3 regions of the Geobacillus sp. JS12 genome follow, and region 3 is predicted to be linked to each of the others. Evidence: riboswitches for the same ligand, from Rfam matches in the RefSeq annotation. Region 3 holds a riboswitch; each other region holds the start of a gene.

What was found. Region 3 has a riboswitch for S-adenosylmethionine ahead of A0V43_RS12885 (methionine ABC transporter ATP-binding protein). Riboswitches for the same ligand answer to the same signal wherever they lie in the genome.
Positions count from the first base shown of each region.
Region 1: another riboswitch for S-adenosylmethionine. It lies ahead of A0V43_RS00980 (bifunctional homocysteine S-methyltransferase/methylenetetrahydrofolate reductase); the one in region 3 lies ahead of A0V43_RS12885 (methionine ABC transporter ATP-binding protein).
Region 2: another riboswitch for S-adenosylmethionine. It lies ahead of mtnK (S-methyl-5-thioribose kinase); the one in region 3 lies ahead of A0V43_RS12885 (methionine ABC transporter ATP-binding protein).

Region 1 is NZ_CP014749.1:179,054-188,847, forward strand. It holds gene metH (methionine synthase) at 1-1,785, opposite strand, end outside; gene A0V43_RS00980 (bifunctional homocysteine S-methyltransferase/methylenetetrahydrofolate reductase) at 1,778-3,625, opposite strand; SAM riboswitch class I at 3,695-3,797, opposite strand; gene A0V43_RS19625 (hypothetical protein) at 4,109-4,279, shown strand; gene A0V43_RS00985 (uberolysin/carnocyclin family circular bacteriocin) at 4,343-4,573, shown strand; gene A0V43_RS00990 (hypothetical protein) at 4,872-6,260, shown strand; gene A0V43_RS00995 (stage II sporulation protein M) at 6,274-6,783, shown strand; gene A0V43_RS01000 (ABC transporter ATP-binding protein) at 6,972-7,622, shown strand; gene A0V43_RS01005 (ABC transporter ATP-binding protein) at 7,745-8,806, shown strand; gene A0V43_RS01010 (ABC transporter permease) at 8,803-9,612, shown strand; gene A0V43_RS01015 (ABC transporter permease) at 9,609-9,794, shown strand, end outside.
Region 2 is NZ_CP014749.1:389,661-399,454, forward strand. It holds gene A0V43_RS02020 (PAS domain-containing sensor histidine kinase) at 1-1,625, shown strand, start outside; gene A0V43_RS02025 (methylated-DNA--[protein]-cysteine S-methyltransferase) at 1,615-2,109, shown strand; gene A0V43_RS02030 (ABC transporter permease) at 2,611-3,624, opposite strand; gene A0V43_RS02035 (sugar ABC transporter ATP-binding protein) at 3,566-5,116, opposite strand; partial or broken gene A0V43_RS02040 (sugar ABC transporter substrate-binding protein) at 5,113-6,272, opposite strand; gene mtnA (S-methyl-5-thioribose-1-phosphate isomerase) at 6,259-7,326, opposite strand; gene mtnK (S-methyl-5-thioribose kinase) at 7,396-8,586, opposite strand; SAM riboswitch class I at 8,725-8,893, opposite strand; gene A0V43_RS02055 (carbon-nitrogen family hydrolase) at 8,988-9,794, opposite strand, start outside.
Region 3 is NZ_CP014749.1:2,614,944-2,624,737, reverse strand. It holds gene A0V43_RS12930 (3-hydroxyacyl-CoA dehydrogenase/enoyl-CoA hydratase family protein) at 21-2,408, shown strand; gene A0V43_RS12925 (acetyl-CoA C-acetyltransferase) at 2,435-3,607, shown strand; gene A0V43_RS12920 (acyl-CoA dehydrogenase family protein) at 3,744-5,528, shown strand; gene A0V43_RS12915 (arsenate reductase family protein) at 5,594-5,959, shown strand; gene gcvH (glycine cleavage system protein GcvH) at 6,058-6,441, shown strand; gene A0V43_RS12905 (YusG family protein) at 6,517-6,750, shown strand; gene A0V43_RS12900 (toprim domain-containing protein) at 6,848-7,207, shown strand; gene A0V43_RS12895 (thioredoxin family protein) at 7,204-7,521, shown strand; gene A0V43_RS12890 (hypothetical protein) at 7,667-8,014, shown strand; SAM riboswitch class I at 8,089-8,198, shown strand; gene A0V43_RS12885 (methionine ABC transporter ATP-binding protein) at 8,286-9,314, shown strand; gene A0V43_RS12880 (methionine ABC transporter permease) at 9,304-9,794, shown strand, end outside.

The sequences.
Region 1 (9,794 bases), 1.3 Mb from region 3:
AAGAAGCGCCTCAGCCATTCGCACTTCCTCTTCCGGAATCGAGGCGAACCGCTCCAATTTCTCGGTGTTGACGATGGCGTAATCGAGCCCGGCTTGCGTGCAATGGTACAAAAAGACGGAGTTGAGCACTTCGCGTCCGGCCGGCGGCAAGCCGAACGAGACGTTGCTGATGCCAAGCATCGTCAAGCAATGAGGCAGCCGCTCTTTAATGAGGCGGATGCCCTCAATGGTTTCTTTCGCCGCGCCGATGTATTGCTCATCGCCGGTGCCGACCGGGAAGACGAGCGGGTCGAAAATGATGTCGCGCTCGGGGACGCCGTAGCGGTTCACCAGCAAGTCATACGAACGCAAGGCGATTTCAAGTTTCCGCTCAGCGGTGACGGCCATTCCCTGTTCATCGATCGTGCCGACGACGACGGCGGCGCCGTATTGATGAAGCAGCGGCACGACTTTTGCAAACCGCTCCTCGCCGTCTTCCAAGTTGATCGAGTTAATGATCGCTTTTCCTTGCGAATAGGTGAGGGCGCGTTCAATGACGCGCTCGTCGGTCGAATCGATGACAAGCGGCACTTTCACTTTTTTCACGACTTCGCGGACGAACTGCTCCATGTCATGGAGTTCGTCGCGGTCTGGGTCGGCGAGGCAGATGTCGATGACATGGGCGCCGTTTTTCACTTGGGCGCGGGCGATTTCCGCCGCTTCTTCGTATTTCCCTTCGGCGATGAGGCGTTTGAATTTGCGCGAGCCGATCACGTTTGTCCGCTCGCCGACAAAGAGCGGGCGCATCGTTTCCTCATAAATGAGCGCCTCGATGCCGGAGACGGCGTGGACGTCAAACGAAGACGGGATCGCCCGCGGCGGGAGATCACGCACCGCTTCGGCGATGGCGCGAATATGGTCCGGCGTCGTGCCGCAACACCCGCCGACGATGTTGATCCATCCCTTTTCGGCAAAGCGGCGGATTTTCTCTGCCAACATCTCCGGCGTTTCATGGTAGCGGCCTTCTTCATCCGGCAGCCCGGCGTTCGGATAGCAGCTGACCGCCGTGTCAGCGAGCGAGGCGAGCGTCCGCAAATGGTCGGTCATAAACTCCGGGCCGGTCGCGCAGTTTAAGCCGACGGCGATCGGCTTCATATGGCGCACCGAGATGAAAAACGCATCGATCGCCTGGCCGGCGAGCGTCGTGCCCATCGGCTCGATCGTGCCGGAAATCATGAGCGGCACGCGGCGGCCGACCGCCTCAAACGCCTTGGAAATGCCGAGAAATCCGGCTTTTACGTTCAACGTATCTTGGCACGTCTCCAGCAACAGAAGATCGACACCGCCCAACAGCAGCCCGCGCGCTTGTTCTTCATAGGCGGCGACGAGTTCCTCAAAGGTCGCGCCGCCTGTCACCGACAACGTCTTCGTCGTCGGCCCCATCGAACCAGCGACAAAGCGCGGCCAGTCGGGAGTTGAGAACGCCTCCGCCGCTTGTTTGGCGAGCTTGGCCGCTTCGATGTTCAACTCGAGCGCCAAATGCCCGAGGTTGTATTCATCGAGCACAATGCGCGTCGCCCCGAACGTGTTCGTTTCGATGATGTCAGCGCCCGCTTCCAAATACGCTTCGTGAATGCGGCGGATGACAGGCGGGGCGGTGAGGGTCAAATATTCGTTGCACCCTTCATACGCCTCGCCGCCAAAATCGGCGGCTGATAGGTTGGCGCTTTGGATCATCGTCCCCATCGCGCCGTCAATGACGAGAATTTTTCGCTGCAGCTGCTGTTCTAAGGTGATGTTAGCCATGAACAACCTTCCTTTCTTTGGCGGCCGCTTCTTTTTCGTGAATGTAGCGGACGAGCTCGACCGTCATGTCATAGCGCAAGAACGGCGTGATCAAATAAATGCCGTTAAACAAATCGAATGCCGCGTCAATGAGCGATTTGGCGATAGCGATGCCTTCCTTGGCTGCTTGCACCGGGTCACCGCTGCAGGCGGCCATGCGGGCGCGAATCTCGTCAGAGAGCGTAATGCCCGGCACTTCATGATGCAAAAAGTCGGCGTTGCGCGCGCTCACAAGCGGCATAATGCCGATGTAAATCGGTGTGTCAAGATGCTTGGTCGCTTCGTGCACTTCAACGATTTTCTCTTCCGAGTAAATCGGCTGGGTCAAGAAATAGTGGGCGCCGCATTGAATTTTTTTCTCCATTCGCTCAACTGCTTTATCCAAATGGCGGACGTTCGGGTTGAACGCAGCGCCGATCGAGAAGTTCGTTTTTTGCCCAAGCGGTTTGCCCGAGTACGACAGCCCTTCGTTAAACTGGCGGATCAAGCGGATCAAATCGAACGATGATAAATCATACACCGACGTTGCTCCTGGGAAGTCGCCGATTTTCGACGGGTCGCCGGTAATGGCGAGCACATCGGTGATGCCGAGCGTATGCAAGCCCATCAAATGCGACTGCAAGCCGATCAAATTGCGATCGCGGCATGTAATATGCACAAGCGGGCGGATGCCGAGCTGCTCCTTGATGATCGTGGCGACAGCGGCGTTGCTGATGCGCGGCGTGGCGAGCGAGTTGTCGGCCAACGTCAGCGCATCGATGCCGGCGTCATGGAGCGCTTTCGCCCCAGCAAGAAACTTGTCAATCCCCAATTTTTTCGGCGGATCCAGCTCCACAATGACCGAGCGGCGCGTGCGGGCAAGCTCGGGAAGCGGAGTCGGCGCGGGCCGCTCGGCTTGCACCGATACAGATGCCGTGCGCCTCTTCACCGTTTTTTCCGTCACCGGCGTTCGGTCGGAGAGCGCTTTTGCCATCGCTGCGATATGCTTCGGCGTCGTGCCGCAGCACCCGCCGATCAAGCGCACCCCTTGGTCGCGGAACGCTTTGGCTGTTTCCTCGAAATATTCAGCGTTCGTCTCATAGACAAGCCGGCCATCGCGGTAATCCGGGAGGCTGGCGTTCGGATACGCCGACAAAAACGCTCGATTTGGCAGCGGCACTTCCTCGAGCGACCGAAGCATATGATATGGACCGAGACGACAGTTCAGTCCGACGACATCGGCCCCGAGCGCCTCCAGGCGGATAAGGGCGTCCGCGAGCGGCGTGCCATCTTGCAAGACGCCGACTTCATGGAGCGACACATGGGCGATGATCGGCAAATCCGTTTCTTTGCGGGCGATGGCAAGCACCGTCTCCAACTCTTCCAAATCGTAATACGTCTCGAGCAACACGCCATCAACCCCTTCAGCCAGCAGGACAAACAGCTGCTCGCGAAACGTCCGTTTCACTTCTTCGAGCGTGACGACGCTTTTGTTTAACGTGCGCAGCCCCCCGATCGTCCCGAGCACGTACGCCCGCCCGTTCGCCGCTTGTTTCGCCAGCCTTACAGCGGCGCGGTTGATGGACGGCACCTCATCTTCAAGGCCGTAGCGCGCGAGTTTCACATAGTTGGCGCCGTATGTATTCGTCTGAATGACGTCGGCGCCCGCGGCGATATACGCTTCATGAATATGGACGATTTCGTCCGGATTCGATAGATTCAATTCTTCAAAACAACGGTCAATGCCGTGCGAATATAAAAGCGTCCCCATCGCTCCGTCAGCGATGAGAATGCGTTGTTTCAACTCATCGAGCAGCCCCACATTTGATTCCCCCGTTTCCTTAAAGTAAAAGAAAAAAGTCTTCTAAGAAGAAGACTTTTCGTTCGCTTCTTCTTATCTTCCAGGCATCCGCCTGTCTGGATTTAGCACCTTGGCCGCGGGCCAGGTTGCTGAGGGTTCACCGGGCCAGTCCCTCCCCCTCTCTTGATAAGAATGTCCGTATGCAATTGTGCGGTGACGTTTTGATGATTACTATATAATTTAATGTATTTTTCGAAATTATTCAATACGGTGAAGCAAGGAAATTTCAAAAAAGAATTTCTTGGATCAACGCTTACCTTGTACCAAGCTCTTAAAAGCATCTCTGTTTCATTTCAATAGCACGAAATATGTCGAAATGTGTAAAAAAAGGTAAAATTGTCGAACGATTTCTCTTTTTTTTTTTAGAGTCAAGGTGTATGATTAAAATGGATGATATTAACAAGGAATTTACTAGAAACCGCATCGCAGACAGGAGTGAAGTGGGTGAAACAATGGTCGTGGCCGTATTTTATTCTGATTAGCCTGCCGCTTGTTGTGTTGATTGGAGTTGCTTTTCGCCTAAAAGCGGCCAGCATGCCCATCAAAATAGGATTTATTGTATTGGTGCTGCTTTACGGCGGGGTTTATTCTCGTTTAGTGCGAAGGATGAGATAGACACAGAATGTTTTTGAAAAAAGTTTTGATCGATTATCATTTACTGGAAGAAAGTGATAGGTTATGAGTTTGCTGGCGCTTGTTGCCGGGACGCTCGGCGTGTCGCAGTCAATCGCGACGACGGTTGTTTCGATTGTGTTGACCGGCTCCACTCTTATTTCTATTATTCTTGGGATCACCGCTATTTTATCAGGTGGAGTCGACGCCATTTTGGAAATTGGGTGGTCAACTTTTGTCGCGACGGTGAAAAAAATAGTGGCGGAACGAGGAAAAGCGGCAGCGATTGCATGGTAAAAGGCAAAACGGCAGGGGAAAAACTCCCTGCCGTTCCTAATGAGTAAATCAATGTGGGGGAAGAGAAGTGAAACTCGTATGGCTGTTATATCAACAACGACAACGAAGTAGTTTGGCCCCATTGCAGAAAAAATCGCCTTTTTCTCCAAAGATGACCATGTTCTTGGTGGAAGCGGCGAAATGGCTTGTTTCGGGGATATTGGTTGTGATCATTTGCACTCGATCATTTATCATGTTTCGTCCTTCTGCGATTATGGCGTTTCTCTTTTTTATGTCTGTCAGTCCTTTAATAGGAGTTTTGCTTGAGTCCAAAGAGGCATTGCAACGTCAATACCATTATCATTATGTGCGTCTGTCTGGGGTGCGGGATGACGAGGTATGGCGGCGATTGCTCAAAATCCACTATGCTGTGTCGCTTTTGCGGCTATTGCCGATTTGGTTGCCTCCTTCAATTGGGTTGATGGTGATGTTCGGGATCACAGGCGCATCATTAGTATGGTTTGGACATACGATGTTGTTGCTTCTTTATGTGACATCGCATATAGTGCGTGGCTCAACTTTTAGAGCGATGGGCGCATTTTCTGCCTTTTTCTTTCGAATGGCATCATTCGCGATTGGTTATGTCGTGCTTGCGGCGATTATGCCGTTGCTGCAATTGTCCCGCCAAGCGGTTCGAATGTATGGGTTGTCGCTCTCTTATCTTGTGTATATGGATGGTTATGTTGCTCATTGGCAACAGCTGTTTTATGAACGCATGACAAGTTGGGGGGAAGGGTGGTCATTTTCAAGTACAGCTTTATCATTCATCGGTGCTGGATTCGCTCTGTTGGCTTTGATTTGTTTTTCTTTCACTCGTGCGTCTCATTCTGACAAGGCAGCGTACATGCTATATTCATGGCATCAGCGTGTCATAGAGTCGTTAAAAATTCGCAGCACGAATAATGCAATTTTATATAAAGATCTTTGTCTGTTAACACGCCAAGCCCGTGAGTTGACGAAACCGCCTTGGTCGCTATTTTTGCCGGGGGAATGGTTTCTGGTTGCGGGAGCGAATTTGGCGCTGTTGCCGATCGTTCATAATGGGTTGATCATTTTGTTTTTGTTTATGTTTGAAATGTATATGGTCATGACAGGCACGTTGCGAGCCATTACCGACGTCTTTCGCGACATTTTTCAGTTTGAAAGCGAGATGGAGCGTCTCACTGTGTTTCGTCTTCTTTCTCCACCTCCTCTTGTACCGTTAATCGAAGCGAAATGGACGCTGCTTGAGCGATTAGGCGTCTACCCATGCATGACGGCAGTAGGATTGCTGCTTCTCGAATACATAGGATTATTGGGGATGAGTGGAGGGCTTTGGGCAGCAATGGGAGCTGTGGTGATGATGCCCGCCTATTCGCTTGTTGTCAAACGGATTTTGCGCACCGATTATGAAGTGTTCTGTCTCGTTTTAGCTAGCGGCGAGCAGGCGGCATTGACATCTCCACGTGATTATGCGGGGTATATGGTGATTGCGGCTGGAAATCATTCGTTTCATCGCTTATTGATTTACATAACCGTTTTTTCATCGCTTCTTTCTGCCTTTTTTATGCTCTTGAAAGGTTGGAGTTGGGCATGTTACAGCGTTTTGTTTGTCTTGATGCTGTACCTTGTATTATGGAATAGTTCTCAATATGCTCGGCGCACGTGAGGAGGCATTTGCGGTGATCAGACGAGCGATTCACACTCATTTGCCGTATATGTTATTGTCGTTAGGTGTGTACATTGTATGTTTTGCTTTTGGAGCAGTGATTTTTTCACAAAAGCTTACGATTCATCCGACTTCCATGGCGTTTTGGACCACTTTAGGCCACAACTTGATGGTTGGAGCCATTTTGATGGTTGGCGGATGGCTGACGCTAGGAATGGCCAATACCCTTTATCTCGGTTACAACGCAGCAATGCTAGGCGTGATCGTGAGAGGAGTCGCCACAGGATATGGCATGCAGCCGTTGATGACCGGTGTCTTTCCTCACGCGATTCCTGAAATCATCGGCCATATCTTGTTTTGTACATTAGGGTACGAGACATGGCGGTTTCTTCAAATCGTCAAAAAAAGAGCAAGAGGAGAAGAAGAAACGCTCTATATACGGGATATCCTCTTTTTACTAGTGCTGGCGGTCGCGCTGCTCATCATCTCAGCATGGTTGGAATCAACGGTGTCTCATGTATAAAAATAGACGGTCTAAAAAGCAGGAGGCTCTTCACCACAACATGTACTTGACAAGCAATACAGCTTCCTGCACAAAGATTTGAAAAAATCACTGATTTGTTGATTTTCCCTTACAAGCGTAAATAGAGTTCAGAAAAAATCAAGTACAACTTTTGGTGAAGAGCCAAGCAGGAAAAGGGGAAGAAATAGATGGAACCGTTATTTTCATTGCAAAACTTGACGTATCGCTATGATGGGGGAGCCACGATTTTTCAGCAATTCTCATTTTCCATTTTTTCAGGGGAGACCGTGCTTCTCACCGGCCCCAATGGAGTGGGGAAAACGACTCTTTTGCATATTATTTCGGGATTGCTCGATAAAGGAGAGCTGCATTATCAAGCCTTTTATAAAGGCAATCCGATTCAGCTTCCCGACATGCGCGCTCATTTGTCTTATGTGACATCCGAGACTGTCATGTTTTCAAAATTGACGGGTTATGAAAATATCGAATGTTTCCGGCTTTTATGGAAGCTGGATCAACAGTACGTCCGCAAAGCGAACGAATTATGCAGTCTGCTTGGAATGGAGGAGATGCTCCCGCTCCCGGTGGATCAGTATTCATTAGGAACAAAACAAAAACTGCATATTGCGATTGCTTTAGCCCGCCCGGTCGAATTGTATTTGATGGATGAACCGTTCAATTCCCTTGATAGGCTAAGTCGCGATCGGTTGGCGGAGTGGATTCAAGGCGACCGTCAACATGCTTATCTCATTGCTTCTCACGTTCATCAAGAGCGCTTCCCTGGCTCCCGCATAATCTCGCTTACACGTCCAAACAATGAAGATAAAATGGAAAAATGACGGCGGGATCTTCAGGAAAAATTCAGTTTTCATACGTGTGATCAAGGATTTTTCCGTTGCACTTTCCACTCTCCTATGTTCTAATTAGGAATAGTGAACATCAAGAAGACGGGGGGCTGGAAGTGAACGGGGAAGAGATCATCCGCTTCGAGCGAGTGACGAAGGAATACGACGGAACGGTCGTATTGGATGACGTCAGTTTTGCGATGGAGCGCGGGAAGTTTTATACGCTGCTTGGCCCGTCAGGGTGCGGGAAGACGACGATTTTGCGGCTGATTGCCGGGTTTATCGAACCGACGGAAGGAACGATTTATTTCCACGGGAAGCCGATTCAAAACGTCCCGCCGAACAAACGGCAAGTCAACACTGTCTTTCAAGACTATGCGTTGTTTCCTCACCTCGATGTGTTTGAAAACGTGGCATTTGGCTTGCGCGTGAAAAAGATGAAAGAAGTGGACATCCGCCAAAAAGTGAGCGAAGCGCTCCGGTTTGTCAACTTGGAAGGCTATGAGCGCCGCCGCATTCAAGAGATGTCCGGCGGCCAACGCCAGCGCGTCGCCATTGCCCGGGCGATTGTCAATGAACCTGAGGTGTTGCTCTTGGATGAACCGCTGTCAGCCTTGGATTTGAAATTGCGCACGGAAATGCAGTATGAATTGCGTGAGCTCCAACGTCGATTGGGCATTACGTTTATTTTTGTCACGCATGACCAAGAAGAAGCGCTGGCGATGTCCGATTACATTTTTGTTCTGAATAAAGGAAAAATTCAGCAGTTTGGGACGCCGAAAGACATTTACGACGAGCCCATCAACCGATTCGTCGCCGATTTCATTGGCGAATCGAACATTTTGTCGGGGCGCATGATCGACGATTTCCTCGTCGAATTCGCGGGCAAGCGGTTTGTTTGTGTTGACCGCGGCTTTGCCCCGAACGAACCGGTTGATGTCGTCATCCGCCCGGAAGATTTGGAACTCGCAGCGCCGGAAGACGGGCAGATCGTCATCCGCGTCGATTCGCTCTTATTCCGCGGTGTCCATTATGAAATTTGCGGCTATGATGAAAACGGCAACGAATGGCTTGTCCATTCGACGAAAAAGGCCGAAGTCGGGGAAACGGTCGGCCTTCGTTTTGAACCGGAAGCGATTCACGTCATGCGAGTCGAAAGGGAGGATGAGGGCGCATGACGGAACGGGCGTGGCGGAACTGGTATTTAATCCCTTATGGCATTTGGTTGGTGTTGTTTGTCATCGCTCCGATCGTCTTTTTATTATATGAATCGTTTTTGGATATAGACGGACATTGGACGGTGGCGAATTATGAAAACGTGTTGACGCCCATTTATTTAAAAATGATGGCGTATTCGTTTTGGTACGCGTTTTTAATCACGCTTGTGTCGCTGCTCATCGGCTATCCAACCGCCTATTGGCTGACAAAGACGAGGCACAAGCAGTTATGGCTGTTGTTGCTCATCTTGCCGATGTGGGTGAATTTGCTGCTGAAGGTGTATGCGTTTTTAGGGCTGCTCGGCACGTACGGGCTGGCCAACGCCCTGTTGCAGACGCTTGGCATTGGAGCGCGGCAGCTGTTGTTCACCGATTTCAGTTTTGTGTTTGTGTCGGTGTACATTTTTATTCCGTTTATGGTGCTGCCGATTTTCAACGCGCTGGAGGAGCTGCCGCCATCGCTTGTCGATGCCGCCCGCGATTTGGGCGCTTCGGCTTGGACGACGTTCCGCCGCGTCGTCTTTCCGCTCACGCTTGGCGGAGTGAAGGCCGGCTGCCAAGCGGTGTTCATCCCGGCGCTGTCGCTGTTTATGATTACACGCCTTGTCGCTGGCAACCGCGTCATTACGCTCGGCACCGCCATTGAACAGCATTTTCTTGTCACCCAAAACTGGGGAATGGGGGCGACGATCGCTGTTGTGTTAATGATCGCGATGGCGGTCATCGTCGGCCTGACAGGAAGCGGAAGAAAAGAGGGAAGCCGATGAAACGGATGCAGGCATGGGGACGTGTGTACCTGTTAGCCGTGTTTGCCGTGATGTATACGCCGATTGTGTATTTGATGTATTATTCGTTCAACAGTGGCGGGGCGATGCACGATTTTCAATCGTTCACGTTGAAGTGGTACCGCGACGTGCTGTCCGACGACCGCTTGCTCATCATCGTTTTG
Region 2 (9,794 bases), 1.5 Mb from region 3:
TTCAGCAGTTCGTCGCCCGCGAATGCGCCAATGAGTTCGCTCGGCTGCTCGCGGAAGTGAAAGAAAAGGGAACGGCCAAAGGCGAGTTGTCGCTTGTCCGCCCGGACGGAACGGTGAAAATGTTTGAGCTGACGGCGACTTCCAACGTCTATAGCGGGTTTTACATGGCCATTATGCGCGATGTGACAGAAAGAAAAAATATGGAAATCAAGTTGCAAAAAAGCGAAGAACGGTTCCGGGCTATTTTCGAACAAGCGCATGAGGCGATCCTCATTTGGGACGATTTTGGCTACATATTGAACGCCAATCCGGCGGCGAGCCGGACGTTTGAGCTGCCCTTGAATTTGCTTGTGCGCCGCAATTTGTTTGAGTTTGTCGACTATGGGGACGAAAAGGTGAAACGCATTTTCAGCGAGTTCCGGCGCAAAGGGGAAATCCGTGACGAGCTGACGTTTCATATGCCGAACGGTGAGGATAAGCAGCTCGAGTTCACCATGAAAAAAGGAGCGATCGACGGGTACCACTTGACGATTTTCCGCAATGTGAGCGAGCGGCGGAAAATCGAGCGCGAGCTGCGCGAAAGCGAGCAAAAGTTCCGGAGCATTTTCGATCATGCGATGGATGGTATTTTGCTTTGGGATGCCAAGCATCGGATCATCGACGCCAATCCGGTTGTCTGCGGCATTTTTTCCGTCGAAAAGGAGGCGCTGCTTGGCCGAATGGTGGTCGAGCTCGTTCCGGAGCGGGCGCGCCGCCAGCTCAATAAGCTGCTTCAACAATGCCAACGCACCGGCGAAGCGAGCGGCGAGGTCGAATTTTTCGACGAGGGAAAAGGGAGAATTATTGAGTTTTCACTGAAAAAGGAAGTGATTCCCGGCGTCGGGATGATGATGCTGCGCGATGTGACCGAGCGCAAGGAGATGGAGCTGCAGCTGCGCAAGTCGGATACGCTCAACGTCGTCGGGGAATTGGCCGCCGGCATCGCCCATGAAATCCGCAATCCGATGACGGCGCTAAAGGGTTTCATTCAGCTGTTGCAAGGAAGCATTGACGGCGACTATTCGATGTATTTTAATGTCATTATGTCGGAATTGAAACGGATTGAGTCGATCATCACCGAGTTTCTTGTCCTGGCGAAGCCCCAGGCGGTGCAGTACAAACAAAATGATATCTGCAAAATTATGCAAGACACGATCGATTTGATCAGCGCCCAAGCGATGATGCACAACGTGCAAATCATCGCCGACTTCGAGCGCGGGCTGCCGCCGGTGTATTGCGAGCCGAATCAGTTGAAGCAAGTGTTCATCAATATTTTGAAAAACGCCATCGAAGTGATGCCAAAAGGCGGGGACATTACGGTGCGCATCACTCGCGCCGGGTGCTATGTGCGCATCTCCATCACCGACCAAGGATGCGGCATTCCAAAAGATAAAATCAAAAAGCTTGGCGAGCCGTTTTATACGACGAAAGAACGCGGCACCGGCCTCGGCTTGATGGTCAGCTATAAAATCATAGAAGAGCACCAAGGGAAAATTGAAGTGGAAAGCGAAGTCGGCGTCGGCACGACGTTCCATATCACCTTGCCGATCGAACGAATGGAAAGAGAGGACGACGATGACGATTGAATATGCAGTATACCGCTCAGAGCTGCTCGGCGACATTTACGTCGCCTCCGACGGCGACGCGATTGTCAAAGTCGAGCTGTTTCCAGAAGAATGGCGCGCGTTCGCCGGCGAACATTCGGTTGTCAAAAGCTGGTCGCCGCTTCTTGAACGCGCGCTTAGGCAGCTGGATGAGTATTTCCACGGTCGACGCCAAGTATTTGACTTGCCGCTGAAGTGGAAGGGAACAGCCTTCCAAGAAGAGGTGTGGGCGGCGCTTTGCCGCATCCCATACGGCGAGACGGCGACATACGCTGACATCGCCGCGCAAATCGGCCGCCCGAAAGCGGTGCGCGCCGTCGGCCAGGCAAACCGGGCGAATGAACTGTCGATTCTCGTTCCGTGCCACCGTGTTGTCGGCAAAAACGGCGCTCTCATTGGCTATGCCGGAAGCCGCACCGATGTGAAGGCGAAGCTGTTGGAGCTTGAGCGCCGCTTACGTAGATGACGCTCTTGCGTTCGTGGAACAGGCAAAGAGTTTGGAAGGCGTTGTATGCGGATGCTGCAATGGAGCAGGCGGAAAAAGAAGCTGATGGCTTGTCTATATAAGTTGAAACTTTGTTTTACATCCAGTAGAGCGCTCGCTGCATTCTATCAAAATGACTTGTTATGAAGGAAAACAGAATCGAACAATCGGAAAATCTTTATTGCAACTTATATATAGATGCAATTTGAAGCTTTACCATTTATAGCTTTTATCAAGTATTTGATCGACTGTCGGGCGACCGAACAACGCCGCTTAAAGACCCATATATGGGTCTGTGAAGCAGGTGGTTGTTTGGTCTTCCGTCACGCCAAGGCGTGACGGGGCAAGCCTGTTGCTTGCCTTCGACAGTCGAAAATGGACAAACCGCTTTTCCGTCAAGGATATGGTAAACTTCTTCGTTGCATCTATATGAAAAACGCGTCTGCCCCGAGGATTGCCATCCACGGGGGCAGAGATCGGGCGTTATGTTTTTTGCCAATGCGACAAGGCGAGGGCGCCGACTAAAATGGCGCCTTTTATAATGTCTTGGGCGTAATACGGGACGTTTGCCATCGTCAAGCCGTTCAGCAACACGCCCATTAAAATCGAGCCGAACAATGTGCCGATGACGTTCGGCTTGCCGGCGCCAAAGACGGAAAAGCCGATGTAGGCGGCGGCGACGCTGTCCATTAAAAGAGAGGCGCCGGCCGACACTTGCCCGGTGCCGATGCGCGAGGCAAGGACGATGCCGCCTAAGGCCGCAAAAAACCCGCTGATGACGTATGCATATGTCCGATAGCGGTTGACTGGGATGCCTGAGAGCCTTGCCGCCTCGCGGTTTTCCCCGGTCAAATAAAAGAGGCGGCCGGGTTTCGTGTACGTTAAAAACAGATGAGCGGCCATGACGACAAACAGCATAAGCAAGACAGAAAACGGTACGCCGAACAGCTCTCCCTGGCCGATAAACAAAAAGGAAGGAATGAATTTGCCCGGCGCCGTGCCGCCATCGGGCAGCGGCATGTCGTTGTAGATCGAAAACCCTTTCGTATAGGTGAGCTGCACGCCGTTAATGGCGTACATCGTCGCCAATGTTGCAAGCAAATCGGGCAATTTGAATTTGACGATCAACAACGAGTTCAAGAGCCCGACAGCAATGCCAAGCAACAGCGGCACGAGCAGGGTGATGAAAATTTCTTGGCGGTACAGGACGAGCGCCGCGGCGCTCGCGATCGTCGCGAGGCTCACCGTCGAACCGACGGACAAATCGAAGCCATCGACGATGAGCGAAAACGTAATGCCGATGGCCACGAGCGTCACGATCGAAATGGACCGCAAAATGTCACTGAAGTTTTCATACGTAAAAAATCGGTCTTGCGTGATGCCGAAGTAGGCGATCACGGCAAGAATGGCCAGCAAGGTGCCGTGTTTATACAACCATTCAAGAATGGACGGCGCCGTTTTTTTCGACGGCGTTGTGGAAACGGCTGGCTGGCTCATGGATCTCACCTCCGCTGCAATAGTAAACAAGCTGTTCATACGTCAGTTCAGCGGCCGGCAGGCGGGCGAGCAGCCGGCCGTCGACCATCACGTAGATGGTGTCGCAAATGTCAAGCAGCTCTTGAAATTCGCTGGAAAAGTACAGCACCGTTTTTCCTTCATCGGCAAGGGAGCGAATGATGGAAAACACCTCTTGCTTCGCATGGACGTCGATCCCTTTGGTCGGTTCGTCAAACAAAAAGACGCGTGCGTTTGTGTTGAGCCATTTGCCGATGACGACTTTTTGTTGATTGCCGCCGCTCAAGTGGCGAACGACGGTGGTGCTTGACGGCGGATGAACACCTAGCGAGCGGACGAGCCCGTCGGCTTCAGCCGCTTCTTTCGCCCGGCTGATCCATTGCCAGCGCGACAGGCGGGAAAGAAGGCGGACGGTCAAGTTCGTTTTCACTGACTCGGGCAAAAACAACCCTTGTTTGCGCCGTTCTTCCGGGATGAGGCAAAGGCCGGCGTCGATGGCTTCATAAGGCGATGAGAACACATAGCGTCTGCCATCGATTTCCCACTCGCCGGATGTGTTCCGGTGGGCGATGAGGCTTTCGGCAAGCTCCGTCTTGCCGGCGCCAACCAAGCCAGCGATGCCGACGATTTCGCCGCGGTGGGCGTATAGGTCGACTGTTGTCCCGGTTTTGTCGATCAACATTCCGCGGGCGGCAAACGCGATGTCGCTTCTGTATGTGCGTGCTTGTTTCGCGGCGGCGGTCCGCTTCGTTCCAGTCATATGAAGGATGATGTCCTCAAGCGGCAGGCTGCGGGCGCCTCCGTGATAGACGACGCGGCCGTCGCGCAAAATCGTCAGCCGGTCGGCGATCTCCTGAACTTCTTTCAGCTTATGAGAGATGTAAATAAAGCCGACGCCTTGCTGCTTCAGTTCATCGATGATGGCAAACAGACGCCTTGTTTCCGCCTCGCTTAAGGCGGCCGTCGGTTCGTCTAGGATGATATAGCGCGCGTTGGATGACAGCACTTTGGCGAGCACAATCAGCTGCTTTTCATGGAGCGAGCAGTCGCGAGCCAATTTCGTCGGCGGCAACGACAGGCCGACGCGGCGAAGGAGGGCGGCGGCCCGCTCTTTTTCTTGACGCAGCGAGCGAATCGGCCGTTGCTTCACATGGACGAACTCGTCCGCCGCTACATTTTCGTAAATCGGCAAGCCGGGAAAGAGCGCTGTGTCAACTTCTTGAACGACGAGGCCGATGCCGGCTTGTTTTGCTTCGCGCGGCGATGAAAACGTGTATATCGTACCGTCGATCGTGATCGTACCAGCGTCAGGCGGAATGGCGCCGGCCAAAATGTTCATGAGCGTGCTTTTGCCGGCGCCGTTCATGCCTAAAAGGGCGTGGACTTCGCCAGGACGAACGTCGAAGTCCACGCCGTCAAGCACGCGCACGGCGCCAAACGATTTTTCAATGCCCCGCATTGACAACCCGTTCATTTTTTGTTCACCTGGGCTTCCAACGTTTTCATCCACGGCGAGATGGCGACATTGGATTGCCCCAGCCCGGAATGTATTGCGAAAGCTCATTCATCGACACTTGTTTGTCCGGAAGATCGGACCGTTTCACTAAATGCGGCTCAAGCGAGTAAATGTTCGGCGTTTTCTCGCCGGCGATTTTTTGATAGGCGAACCGCACTTGGACGCGGCCGACTTCGGCTGGGTCCGTCGCCGTTGTCGCCACCCATGGGCTGTTTGGTTTTTGGATCATTTGCAAGTCTTCATCGCTCAAATCGATGCCATACACTTTAATTTCCGTGCGCCCGGCTTGCTCGATGGCGCGCGTCGCCCCTTTGGCGAACTCGTCCCAAGTTGCGAAGACAGCGTCAATGTCGCCTTTGTTCGGGTATTTTTTCAAAATCGCTTCCATTTGCGTTTGTGTGTCCAAAGCTGTGTTGGCGCTCGCCGTGCCGAACTTGGCGATTTCTTTAATGTTCGGATAGCGTTTTTTGAACGCGTCATAAATGACATGGCGGCGTTCCATCGGGGTAAAGCCGCCGACCCAAATCGTGACGATGTTGCCTTCCCCGTTTAAGTCTTCTGCGAGCGTTTTTAATGTTTTCCAGGCGAGGCTGTAGTCGTCTTGGTCGATGACGGTGACGCCGGGAATGTTCAAATCGTTGTCAAACGCCACAACGGGAATGCCTTTGGCGACGGCTTTTTTCACCGGGCCTTCGAGCGCATCGGCGCGGCCGTGATCAAGCAAAATGGCGTCCACATTTTGTGTAATGGCCGTCTCAACGTACGATGCCATTTTGGTTAAATCGTTGTCGGCGTTGTAAATTTGCACCTCGCCGCCGAATTTTTGCACTTGTTCTTTGACGCCGGCGATGTATTGCGATGAGAACGTGCCGATGGACAGTTGCATAATGGCGGCGATTTTCACCGGCTTTTTCAACTTTTCGGGAATGGCCGCTTGCTCGTCGCTTGTTGCCGTCGAGTGGCTGGATGTCGTTTCCGTTTTGTTGTTCGTGGTCTTGGCTCCGTTGGCTGGCTTGGAGCTCACGGCATCTTGCTCGTGTGTGCAGCCAGCCAAGATGGAGAACACGGCAAAGAAAAGAAGAAAAAGGGAAGATAAGGCCTTAAATCGTTTCATGTTGCTCCTCCTTTGTGAATAATGATGGCAGCGTTGCGTTGTAATTGCCGCGAATGATGCCTTTTTCGGTAATGATGGCGGTAATGAGTTCGTTTGGCGTTACGTCAAACGCCGGATTGTATACGTTGACGCCTTCCGGGGCGATGCGCACGCCGGCAATGTGGGTCACTTCATCCGGATGGCGCTCTTCGATCGGGATGTCCGCACCTGTTTTCGTCGTCAAATCGATCGTGGACAGCGGCGCGGCGACGTAAAACGGAATGTCAAACGACTTCGCGAGCAAGGCCAGGCCGAACGTGCCGATTTTGTTCGCTGTATCGCCGTTTTGTGCGATCCGGTCGGCTCCGACGATAATGGCGCGAATCCCTTTCGCTTTGATCGTTTGCGCTGCCATGTTGTCCGTAATAAGCGTGACGTCGACGCCTGCTTGCATCAGCTCCCAGGCGGTCAGGCGCGCCCCTTGCAAAACGGGACGTGTCTCAAGGGCGTAAACGGATAGCTCGATTCCTTTTTCTTTCGCCAAATAAAACGGGGCGAGCGCCGTTCCGTAGCGGGCGGTGGCGATCGAGCCGGCGTTGCAGATCGTCATCACCCGATCGCCCGGACGAAAGAGCGACAACGCGTATTCGCCGATGCGGCGGCACACATCCTCATCTTCCACTTGAATGCGGATCGCCTCATGGATGAGCGCCGTTTTTGCCTCGTTGACGGAAAGGGCGTCGGCCGCAGCGGTGACAAGCCGATCGAGCGCCCAAAACAAGTTGACGGCGGTCGGCCGGGCACTGGCTAGGTAGTCACGATCTCGTTTCAAGCAGCGGCGGAATTCATCGAGCGATTCGGTGTCATAGCCGAGCGCGGCAAGCGCCAGGCCATAGGCGGCGGTGATGCCGATCGCCGGCGCTCCGCGCACTTTCAGCGTGGCAATGGCCTCATAGACGTCTTCCAAAGTGTGCAAGTCGATATATTCGATGATGGATGGCAGCTTTTGCTGGTTTAAAATCGTCACATGCGTCTCGCGCCATTCGACTGAGCGCGGGATGGCAAATGTGCTCATTGCTGTCTTCCTTTCTTTTGGCGTTGTTCGTTTGTCCGGCCCGTTGCCGGCGGGCCGGATCGAATGGCATTATTGCTTGGTTTCGGCGAGCAGCCGGCGGAAGCCGTCTGTTCCCGTCAATTCAGCCCGCTCTACGATCAAGCGGCGGCCGAGGCGGAGCGCATGCCGTTTGGCAACAAGCCGTTCATCTTTGTGCTCGATGCCGTCAAGGTCCGCCACATGGGCGAGGCCGATCGTCCGGCGGATGACTTCGCAGCCGGCAAAGCCGACAGCATCGATGAACGCGTGCCGGAGCACGTCCTCGAGCAAGCCCGGCGTCGCGGCGTACGTTTCCACGCTCTCGGTGCGCCAAAGGGTTGAGAACACGGACGCAAAGACGTCCCATGTCCGGTCGATGTGGTCAAAGAGCGGTTGGCGCTCTAATTCAGGGCGGGACAACGCATTTAACAGCAAATTGGCGAAAAATTGGCCAAGGTCAAACCCGATCGGACCGTAAAAGGCGAATTCCGGGTCGATCACTTTCGTTTCGTCGGCGCTTACGAAAATGCTGCCGGTATGCAAATCGCCATGCAAGAGCACATCGGCTTCGGTTAAAAACTTGCGCTTCAGCTTTGCTGCTTCTAGGTGCAAGCGGTCATCGCGCCAAAGCGCTTCAACGTCTGGGCGCAATTCGTCTTCAAAGTTGTTCGTTTCGTGGTCAAAAAACGGGTCGGTGAAGACGAGGTCTTCCGTGATTTTGCACAGTTCCGGATTGACGAAGCTTTGCGCCAATTTCTTTTTCTCTTGCTGGTTCATGCCGAAATCAGACGTATAAAACGCCGTCTTGGCGACAAACTCGCCGATATGCTGGGACAAAAGCGGATACGTTTTTCCTTCGATCAACCCTTTGCGGGCGATTTGCAAACGGGATAAGTCTTCCATCACCGTAATGGCGAGCGATTCGTCAGAATAGTAGACTTTCGGCACGTATTGCGGCACATAGCTCGCAAACGTGCGCAGCGCGTTGCTTTCGATGATGGCGCGCTTTAACGTAAGCGGCCAGCTTTCGCCGACCACTTTGGCGTACGGCAACGCTTGTTTGATGATTACGCCTTGCTTTGTTTCTTGGTCGACGATATGAAACACTAAGTTCAAGTTGCCGTCGCCGATCTCGCGGCACAAAAGCGGCGCCCCGTCGCGGAATAAGCCGAGGCGGACAGCGAGAGATACCGCCTTCGGTTCGGTCAGCGGTTCGTAAACCGATGTTTGAACAGTGGTCATTGCCTTGTTCCCCCTTTTTTCATTTCGCTCGTTTTCAAATGCCGGTTCTGACGCGCGCTAAAACTCGGCGTTTCCGGCAAATGAAAAAGCCTCTTTCGCATACGGAAAGAGGCTTGAAGATTCATTCGTTCTTCGCGCCTCTTATCTTTCAGAAAGACATCGGTCTTTCTGTTGGACTTAGCACCGTGCCCTGCGGAAGCATGACGCTTCCGGCGCCGCCCTTGGCGTGCGCCCTATCTCACGATAGCATTACGGTCGGTTGCTGGGCTTCATTGGGCCAATTCCCTCAGCCAACTCTTGATAAGAGTACCGATCAAACGTATTTCGTTTTTGCAATTTTCGCGATGTTAATAATCGTTTGGCTGCTTGATTCGAATGATACAGGTTGGGCTGGCGGATTGTCAATACGTTTTGAAAAATTTTTTTGCCGCCTCTTCATAATCGTGCGGCCGGCGGTCGGCAAACACCGGGATGCGCGCGCGGACGTCCGCAACGAGTGAGGGATCGATGTCGGCCGAGAGAATGCCCGGCTTCTCGTCCGCCTCGGCGATCACTTCGCCCCATGGGTCGATGACGAGCGAATGGCCGGCAAAGACGTTGTTCGGGTCGCGGCCAGCCCGGTTGCAGGCGACGACGTAGCATTGGTTTTCAATCGCCCGCGCCATCAAGAGCGTCCGCCAATGGTGCAGGCGGGGAAGCGGCCATTCGGCGACGACAAACAGCACTTCCGCCCCAGCCAAAGCATGGGCGCGAATCCACTCCGGAAAGCGGATGTCATAGCAAATGACCCCGGCGCATGAAAGCCCGTCGAGCGAAAACAAGCCTAAGCTGCTTCCCGGCTGCAAATACAAATGTTCATCCATCAATTGGAACAGATGGAGTTTGCTATATTCGCCGACGACTTGACCGTTCCGGTCGGCCACGATCATCGTGTTCGTCACGCCGGTTGTTGTTTTTTTAGCGACCGAGCCGGCGACGAGATGGATGCTGTGTGCTTGCGCTAGGCGGGAGGCGAACGCTTTGGCCCGTTCGGCGCCTTCGTCGGCAATCTCATCTAGGCGCGTCAAATCGTAGCCGGTCGTCCATAATTCCGGCAGCACGATGATATTCGCGCCGTCCTTGACGGCCGATTCAATGGCGCTTTCCGCGCGCCGTTCGTTTTCGTTCGGGTCGCCAAACGCAATATCAAGCTGGAGGCAGGCGATGCG
Region 3 (9,794 bases):
TGGTGTGAGGGGGAACCGAAATGGCAAAACGCATTCGGCGCGCCGCGGTGCTTGGGTCCGGCGTCATGGGTTCGGGCATTGCCGCCCATTTGGCGAACGTCGGCATTCCGACGCTGCTGTTGGATATCGTGCCGCGGGAATTGACGAAAGAGGAAGAAGCAAAAGGTTGGACGCTCGAGCATAAACAAGTGCGCAACCGCCTCGCCAATCAGGCGTTGGAAAGGCTGCTCAAGCAAAAACCGGCGCCGCTCATGTCCAAAGACAACATCGCTTTGATTGAAACGGGCAACTTCGAGGATGACTTCCACCGGCTCGCGGAAGTCGATTGGATCATTGAAGCGGTCGTTGAAAAGCTGGAAGTGAAAAAAGAAGTCTTCGCTCGCGTCGACGAGGTGCGGACGCCGGGGGCGATCGTCAGCTCAAACACATCCGGCATCTCGATCGCTGCGATGGCGGAGGGGCGTTCGGATGATTTCAAAAAACACTTTTTAGGCACGCATTTCTTCAATCCGCCTCGCTATTTGAAGCTGCTTGAGATCATCCCGACGGAGCATACGGATTCGGATGTGGTCGCCTATATGAAATCGTTCGGCGAAGACGTGCTCGGCAAAGGCGTCGTCATGGCGAAAGATACGCCGAACTTCATCGCCAACCGGATCGGCACGTATGGGTTGCTTGTCACCGTCCGCGAGATGATGCAAGGCGGCTACAGCGTCGGCGAGGTCGATTCGGTGACGGGGCCGCTCATCGGCCGGCCGAAAAGCGCGACGTTCCGCACGCTTGACGTCGTCGGGCTCGATACGTTCGTGCATGTCGCCAACAATGTGTATGAAAACGTCGAAGGGGAAGAAAAAGAGGCGTTCCGCGTGCCGGAGTTTATGAACACGATGCTTGAAAACGGCTGGCTCGGCAGCAAATCTGGACAAGGGTTTTTCCTCAAGCAAGGAAAAGACATTCTCGAGCTGAACTACGTCACGATGCAATACGAGCCGCGCAAAAAGCTCGTCACCCCGGCGGTGGAAATGGCGAAGCAGGCGAAAGGAACGGCCGCCAAGTTGCAAACGCTCGTCTATGCGGACGGCGACCGCGCGGGAACGCTCCTTTGGAACATCATCGCGCCGACGTTGCTGTATACGGCGCGTCTAGTCGGCGAAATCGCTGACGACATCGTGGCGATCGACCGGGCGATGAAGTGGGGGTTCGGCTGGGAGCAAGGTCCGTTTGAACTGTGGGATGCGATCGGCCTCGAGAAGTCGGTGCGCAAAATGCAGGCGGAAGGGCGCGACATCCCGTCGTGGATCACGGACATGCTCGCCGACGGAGCCACATCGTTCTATAAAACGGAAAACGGCCGGCTGTTCTATTATGCGCTGGGCGGGTATAAAACAGTAGAAGAAAACGAAAAAGTCATCCACATCCGCCGGCTGAAGGAGGCGCGCGGCGTCATCAAGAAAAATGCCGGCGCCAGCCTCATTGACCTCGGCGACGACGTGGCGCTTCTGGAGTTCCATTCGCCGAACAACGCGATTGGCGCCGATATTGTCCAAATGATCAACGAGGCGCTTGAGGAAGTCAACCGCAACTACAAAGGGCTCGTCATCGGCAACCAAGGGAAAAACTTCTGCGTCGGCGCGAACTTGGCGATGATGCTCATGGAGGCGCAAGACGAAAACTTTTTTGAATTGGAACTTGCCGTTCGCCAGTTCCAGCAAGCGCTTCTCAAAATGAAATACAACCCGAAGCCGGTCGTCGTCGCGCCGTTTGCCATGACGTTAGGCGGCGGGGCGGAAGTGAGCTTGGCGGCTTCGCGCATCCAAGCGGCGGCCGAGACGTACATCGGGCTTGTCGAAGTCGGCGTCGGCTTGATTCCGGGCGGCGGCGGCAACAAGGAGCTGTACATCAAACGGTTGAACAGCCTGCCGCGCGGCGTGGACGTCGACTACGTCAAAATCGCGGCCAGCGTATTTGAAACGATCGCCATGGCGAAAGTGTCGACGTCAGCGGCGGAAGCGCGCGAGCTTGGCTTCTTGAATCACCGCGACGGCATCACGATGAACGGCGACCATCTGCTGTATGAAGCGAAACAGGCGGTGCTCTCGATGTATGAGGAAGGGTACCGGCCTCCTGTAAGGAAGAAAGTGCCGGTGGCCGGCGAAAGCGGCTATGCCGCCATGCTGCTTGGGGCGCAGTCGATGTTCCATTCCGGCTACATCAGCGAGCACGATTTGAAAATCGCGAAAAAATTGGCGTATGTTCTAGCCGGCGGCAAAGTGCCGTACGGAACGGAAGTCGACGAGCAATATTTGCTCGATCTCGAGCGCGAGGCGTTTTTGAGCCTCATCGGCGAGCCGAAGACGCAAGCGCGCATGCAGCATATGCTTGTGAAAGGAAAACCGCTCCGCAACTAAAGCGGAGGAGATCAAGGGGGATTGGCGTGAGAGAAGCGGTCATTGTCGCAGGTGCGCGCACACCGGTCGGCAAAGCGAAAAAAGGAACGCTCGCCCACGTGCGGCCGGATGATTTAGGGGCGCTCGTCGTCAAAGAAACGATCAAGCGCGCGGGGAACTATGAAGGAAACATTGACGACTTGATTATCGGGTGCGCCATGCCGGAGGCGGAGCAAGGATTGAACATCGCCCGCAACATCGGCGCGCTCGCCGGGCTGCCGTATACCGTGCCGGCGATCACGATCAACCGGTATTGCTCGTCCGGTTTGCAGGCGATCGCCTATGCGGCGGAACGGGTGATGCTCGGCCATTCCGATACGGTCATCGCCGGCGGGGTCGAATCGATGAGCATGGTGCCGATGATGGGGCATGTCGTCCGCCCGAACGCCCGCTTGGCGGAAGAAGCGCCGGAATACTACATGTCGATGGGGCACACGGCCGAGCAAGTGGCGAAACAATACGGCGTCAGCCGCGAGGACCAAGACGCGTTCGCGGTGCGCAGCCACCAGCGCGCCGCCAAGGCGATTGCCGAAGGAAAATTCAATGAAGAAATCGTGCCGGTCGAGGTGACGGTGCGCAAAGTAGAAGGCAACAAACTCGTTGAGGAGAAAGTCGTCTTTACACAAGATGAAGGCGTGCGCCCGGACACGAATATGGAAACGCTCGCGAAACTGCGGCCGGCGTTTGCGGTAAACGGCACCGTCACCGCCGGCAACGCGTCGCAAATGAGCGACGGGGCGGCGGCGGTCATGGTGATGGACCGCGAAAAAGCGGAGTCGCTCGGCTTGAAGCCGCTCGGCAAGTTCCGCTCGTTTGCCGTCGCCGGCGTGCCGCCGGAAGTGATGGGGATCGGCCCGGTCGCGGCGGTGCCGAAAGCGTTGAAGCTGGCCGGCCTTGAGCTGTCCGACATCGGTTTGATCGAGCTGAACGAAGCGTTCGCCTCGCAATCGATCCAAGTCATCCGCGAACTTGGATTGGATGAAGACATTGTCAACGTCAACGGCGGGGCGATTGCTCTAGGCCACCCGCTCGGTTGCACGGGCGCGAAGCTGACCTTGTCTTTGCTTTACGAAATGCGGCGCCGCAACGTGCAGTTCGGCATTGTGACGATGTGCATCGGCGGCGGCATGGGCGCGGCCGGCGTGTTTGAGCTGCTGTAGCGGCAGCTGACATCAAGCGGGCTTCATCAGCTCGCGCGAGGCATGCATCCGCATTTGCCCGGCTGCATGGAACGTCTATTTCCCGGGCGGCGTTGCCGCCCGGATCATCAATCATCTTTCGGGGAGGAAATCAACGATGGCCAAAACGATGGAAGAAGCGATCAAAGGCGGCAGCTTTTTGATTGAAGACATTCCGGCCGAGCGTGTCTTTACGCCGGAAGATTTCACCGACGAGCATCATATGATTGCCAAAACGACGGAAGAGTATGTCAACAATGAAGTGCTCCCGCAGCTCGAGTATTTGGAAAACCACGAGTTTGACCGTTCCGTGAAATTGCTTCGCAAAGCGGGCGAGCTCGGCTTGTTAAGCGCTGACATTCCGGAAGAATACGGCGGTTTGGGCCTAGATAAAGTCAGCTCGGCCATCATTGCAGAAAAAATGGCGCCGGCCGGCGGTTTTGCCATTTCGCACGGGGCGCACGTCGGGATTGGCTCGCTGCCGATTGTGTTGTTTGGCACGGAAGAACAAAAACAAAAATATTTGCCGTATTTAGCGACCGGCGAAAAAATCGCCGCCTACGCCTTGACGGAGCCTGGCTCGGGTTCGGACGCCCTCGGCGCGAAAACGACGGCGAGATTAAACGCGGAAGGCACGCATTACATTTTAAACGGCGAAAAACAATGGATCACCAACTCCGGTTTTGCTGATGTGTTTGTCGTCTATGCAAAAGTCGACGGCGAACATTTCACCGCGTTCATCGTGGAACGCGACTTCCCGGGCGTTTCAACTGGTCCGGAAGAAAAGAAAATGGGGATTAAAAGCTCGTCGACAAGAACGCTCATTTTGCAAGATGTGCCGGTGCCGAAAGAAAACGTGCTCGGTGAAATCGGAAAAGGCCATGTCATCGCCTTCAACATTTTGAACATCGGCCGCTACAAGCTTGGGTTAGGGGCGGTCGGCGGCGCGAAGCGGGCGTTGGAGATCACGCTCAAATACGCCAATCAGCGCCAGCAATTCAAACGCCCGATTTCACAGTTTACGTTGACGCAGGAAAAATTCGCGACGATGGCGTCGCGCCTGTATGCGGCGGAAAGCTCGGTGTACCGTACGGTCGGCTTGTTTGATGAACGGATGGGCCTGCTTGATGCGGAAAAAGCGAAAGACGGCAAGGAAGTGGCGAAATCGATCGCCGAATACGCGATCGAGTGCTCGCTGAACAAGTTTTTCGCGACCGAGGTGCTCGATTACATCGTGGACGAAGGCGTGCAAATCCACGGCGGCTACGGCTTCATGCAGGAATACGAAATTGAGCGAGCCTACCGCGATTCGCGCATCAACCGCATTTTCGAGGGGACGAACGAAATCAACCGCTTGCTCGTTCCGGGCATGTATTTGAAAAAGGCGGTAAAAGGCGAGCTGCCGCTCTTCCAAAAAGCGCAGCAGCTGCAAGAAGAGCTGATGATGATGACGGCCGAAGAACCGGGAACGGGCGCGCTCGAACAAGAGAAATATTTGGTGCGCAACGCGAAAAAAATCGCCTTGATGGTCGCCGGCTTAGCGGCGCAAAAATACGGCCAGCGCATTGAAGAAGAGCAAGAAGTGCTTGTGAACATCGCGGACATTGTCTCGAACGTTTACGCGATGGAATCCGCGCTCTTGCGCACGGAAAAAGCGATTCAGGCGAGCGGTGAGGAGAAAAACAAACAAAAATGGCTGTACACGCAAATTTTCTGCCAAGAGGCGTTCAATGAAATTGAGGCGCATGCGAAAGAAACGCTTGTCGCCGTCGAACAAGGCGACACGCTGCGGATGATGCTCGCCGCGCTCCGCCGGCTGACGCGCCATACGCCGATCAACGTGATCGCGAAAAAACGCGAAGCGGCCGCCGCGCTCATTGAAGCCGAACGGTATATTGTGTGATAATGGGAAGTGCCAGGCAGACTGCCTGGTGCTTCTTCTTTATGTCTTGACAGGGAGGAATGGCGATGGCGTATATGTTGTATTGGTATCCAAAATGCGGAACGTGCCGGAAGGCGAAGCGTTGGCTCGATGAACACGGCATTGAGGTGCAAACAGTGCATTTGGTCGACGAACCGCTGACGAAAGAAGAGCTCGCTGACCTGCACCGAAAAAGCGGGCTGCCGCTCAAAAAATTTTTTAATACGAGCGGCATGAAATACCGCGAGCTTGGCTTGAAGGACAAGCTCGACCGCGCATCGGAAGACGAGATGCTCGATTGGCTCGCCTCGGACGGGATGTTGGTCAAACGGCCGATTTTGACGGACGGCGAGCGGGTCGTCGTGGGCTTTCGCGAACAAGACTACGAGGCGTTTTTCGCCAAGAAGGCATAAAATTTTTTGCAAAATCGCGTCAAGACAGTGAGTTTTATTGAAAAATCGGTTATGATGAAGAAGAACATATTTTGATTTTGCTGCGATGGAGGGATTCGATGAACACGCCGAAAGAACTTCGTTACACAAAGGAGCATGAATGGGTGCGCGTGGAAGGAGAGAACGTGCGCGTCGGCATTACGGATTACGCCCAATCAGAGCTTGGCGACATTGTCTTTGTCGAGCTGCCGGAAGTCGGCGCGGAGGTTGTGGCGAACGAGCCGTTCGGCAGCGTTGAATCGGTGAAAACGGTCTCGGAATTATATGCGCCGATCAGCGGCACGGTCGTGGAAGTGAATGAGGCGTTGAACGACCATCCAGAGTACGTAAACGAATCGCCATATGACAAAGCATGGATGATCGTCGTCAAACCGAACGATTTGAGCGAAATCGACAATTTGTTGACGGCGGAACAATACGAGGCCATGATCAACGAAGGATAAACGTTCCTGCAATCTTCGCTTCGATTCGGGCACTCTATACATACCGGAATTTGATTGAAAAAAGGGGTGCTCGCGATGCTGCAAACGAAGCACATGGATGTCACGGACCGGATCATCGGCAAACTGAACGGCCGCTCGCTGGAGTTGTACGAGGAAGGAGAGCTCATCGGGCGCCTTCCGCTTCCGGCGGCCGTCCCGTTGAAAAATGGGTATACCGAACAAAACGGGCGAATTTTCAAGCAGGTGACCGCTACCGTTGAACCGAACCAAAAATATGTCGACTGCGACGGGGAAGCGGGCTGGTGTTGACAGGCAACGGTGCGATGCCGTTGCTTTTCTTTTTCCACCTTTCGCCGGCGCAAGGCATACAATATCGTATCACCTTTCGAAGTAAGGTGGGTCGGACATGCAACGCGTGGAAAAAGTCATCATTGTGGAAGGGCGATCGGACAAGCAAAAGGTGGCGGCCGTCCTGAAAGAGCCTGTCATCATCCTTTGCACAAACGGCACGATCAGCGACGCGCGCCTGGAAGAATGGGCTGATGAGCTGGAAGGATATGATGTGTACTTGTTGGCGGATGCCGATGAGGCGGGAGAAAAATTGCGCCGGCAGTTTCGCCGCATGCTTCCAGAATCGGAGCATCTTTACATTGACCGGGCGTACCGTGAAGTGGCGGCTGCTCCGATTTGGCACTTGGCGCAAGTGTTGCTGCGCGCCGATTTCGACGTCCGCATCGAATTGCTGATGAAAGGGAGAGGCGAGTGAACGCGATCGATCGAAACGATGTCAAGCGAGTGGTGGAAGGCGAGCCGCTTCTCGCCCTTTACTTGTACACCCCGCTGTGCGGCACGTGCCAGCTGGCGCGGCGGATGCTTGTGGTGGTGGAGAAGTTGTTTCCGGCGCTTCCGTTTTACGAAACGGACATCAACTATATTCCCGAACGAGCGGCTGAGTGGAAAATTGAAAGCGTTCCTTGCCTGCTTCTTTTTCAGGATGGAGCGATCGCAGGCAAGTGGTATGCCTTTCATTCCGTTCCGTATTTGTACGAAGTGATTCAAGCACGCTTGCCGGTCAAGTGATTCGCCTTTTTTTGACGCTGTTTGACACATTTCTTGGGAAATGACAAAAACGGCGCTCGTTCGTCAACGGGTTGTCGAGATTTTTGTAAAGGATTTCTCCTCTTCAGGTGGAAGTGAAAAAATAAAAATGGGGGAGGGGATATCCATGGAAATGCGTGAATTAGTCGGGCAGTTCGTGGAACGGATGCAAGCGTTGCGTCATTTGATGCCGATTTTGCCGGATGAGCAGCTGTGTGTTCGGTTTGAAAGTGGGGATGAAACCGCCTTGCTGTTGATCGGCAAGGAACCAGCCGCTTTAGGGATGGAACACGATGAACGGAAAACATTGACCGTGCGCGGCTCCAAAGAAGCGCTCGCGTCCTTGCTGAACGGCGAACTGAAGCTGCAGCAGCTCGTCCGCCTGCAAGAAGTGCACGTGTCAGGAAGCTTCCGTCAGCTGTTGCTTCTTGAATCGCTCCTCCATTTGGCTAAACCGTATCGGCATGTTGGGTGAAAAAATTGTTGACAGCGTTCGACAAGCGGTGATACAATCACATTCGTAAATCAATTGCATAGGCGATTGTTGCGCTCTTATCAAGAGAGGTGGAGGGATGTGCCCAATGAAGCCCGGCAACCGTCAGCGCGTGCGCTGAAATGGTGCCAATTCACACAAAGCGGCCTGCTTTGAGAGATAAGAGACGGAATGGTGCACAATACCTTTCTGTTCTCTGCGGGCAGAAAGGTTTTCTTTTTGCGCTCTGCCGCTTGGGAAGGAAGGTGAAACGATGATTACACTCGAACAAGTGACAAAAATCTATCAAGCGGCCAACGGCTCAGTCACGGCCGTCGACAATGTGTCGCTTGAGATTCGCGAAGGAGAAATTTTCGGCATTATCGGCTACAGCGGCGCGGGGAAAAGCACGCTCATCCGCTTGCTCAATGGGCTCGAGAAGCCGACGAAGGGCCGGGTGGTCGTCGCCGGGCGCGATATGACGCGCGTGAAAGGGCGGGAGCTGCGCAAGGCGCGCCAAGAAATCGGGATGATTTTTCAGCACTTCAACTTGCTTTGGTCTCGCACAGTCAGGGAAAACATTGCCTTTCCGCTTGAAATTGCCGGCGTTCCGAAAGAGGAGCGGAACAAGCGGGTGGATGAATTGATCGAGCTTGTCGGCCTTTCCGGGCGCGAGGATGCCTACCCGTCGCAGCTGAGCGGGGGACAAAAGCAGCGCGTCGGCATCGCCCGGGCGCTCGCCAACAACCCGAAAGTGCTGCTTTGCGACGAGGCGACATCGGCGCTCGACCCGCAGACGACCGATGCGATTTTGGACTTGCTCGTTGACATTAACAAGCGCCTCGGGCTGACGATTGTGCTCATCACCCATGAGATGCACGTCATCCGCAAAATTTGCGACCGCGTCGCCGTGATGGAAAACGGTCGAATCGTTGAGCAGGGCGAAGTGCTGCACGTGTTCCGCAACCCGCAGCAGCCGATCACGAAGCGGTTCGTCAAGCAGCTCGTCGAGCCGGAAGAGACGGAAGAAGCGGTTTCGCATCTGTTTGGCCAATACCCGAACGGGATAATCGCGCAGTTGACGTTCGTCGGCGCGGCGGCCGGCCAGCCGCTCATCAGCCAGGTCGTGCGGCAATTTGCCGTCGATATGAATATTTTGCAAGGGAAAATTTCGCAAACCCATCAAGGCGCTTATGGGGTGCTGTTTGTGCACATCGACGGGGCGAGGGATGAAATCGACCGGGCGCTTGACTATATTCAACGCCAGCAAGTGGCGGTGGAGGTGATTCACGATGCTCGCTAACCTCCTGCCGAACGTGCAATGGGAGACGATGTGGGCGGCGACGGTCGAGACGCTGTACATGACCGGGGTGGCGGTGGCGGCCACTTTCGTCCTCGGAATCGTTCTTGGCTTGCTTCTATTTTTGACAGCGAAGGGCAACCTATGGGAAAACCGGTTTGTCAATACCGTGATTGCGGCGTTTGTGAACATTTTCCGCTCCATTCCGTTTATTATTTTGATCATTTTGCTCATTCCGTTTACCACCTGGCTTGTTGGGACGATGCTTGGCGCCAATGCGGCGCTGCCGGCTTTGGTCATTGGGGCCGCGCCGTTTTACGCCCGCATGGTGGAGATTGCCCTTCGCGAAATCGACAAAGGCGTCATCGAAGCAGCCCAAGCGATGGGCGCCTCAACGTGGACGATCATTTGGAAAGTGCTGCTGCCGGAATCGTTGCCGGCGCTCGTCTCCGGCATTACGGTGACGGCCGTGTCGCTCGTCAG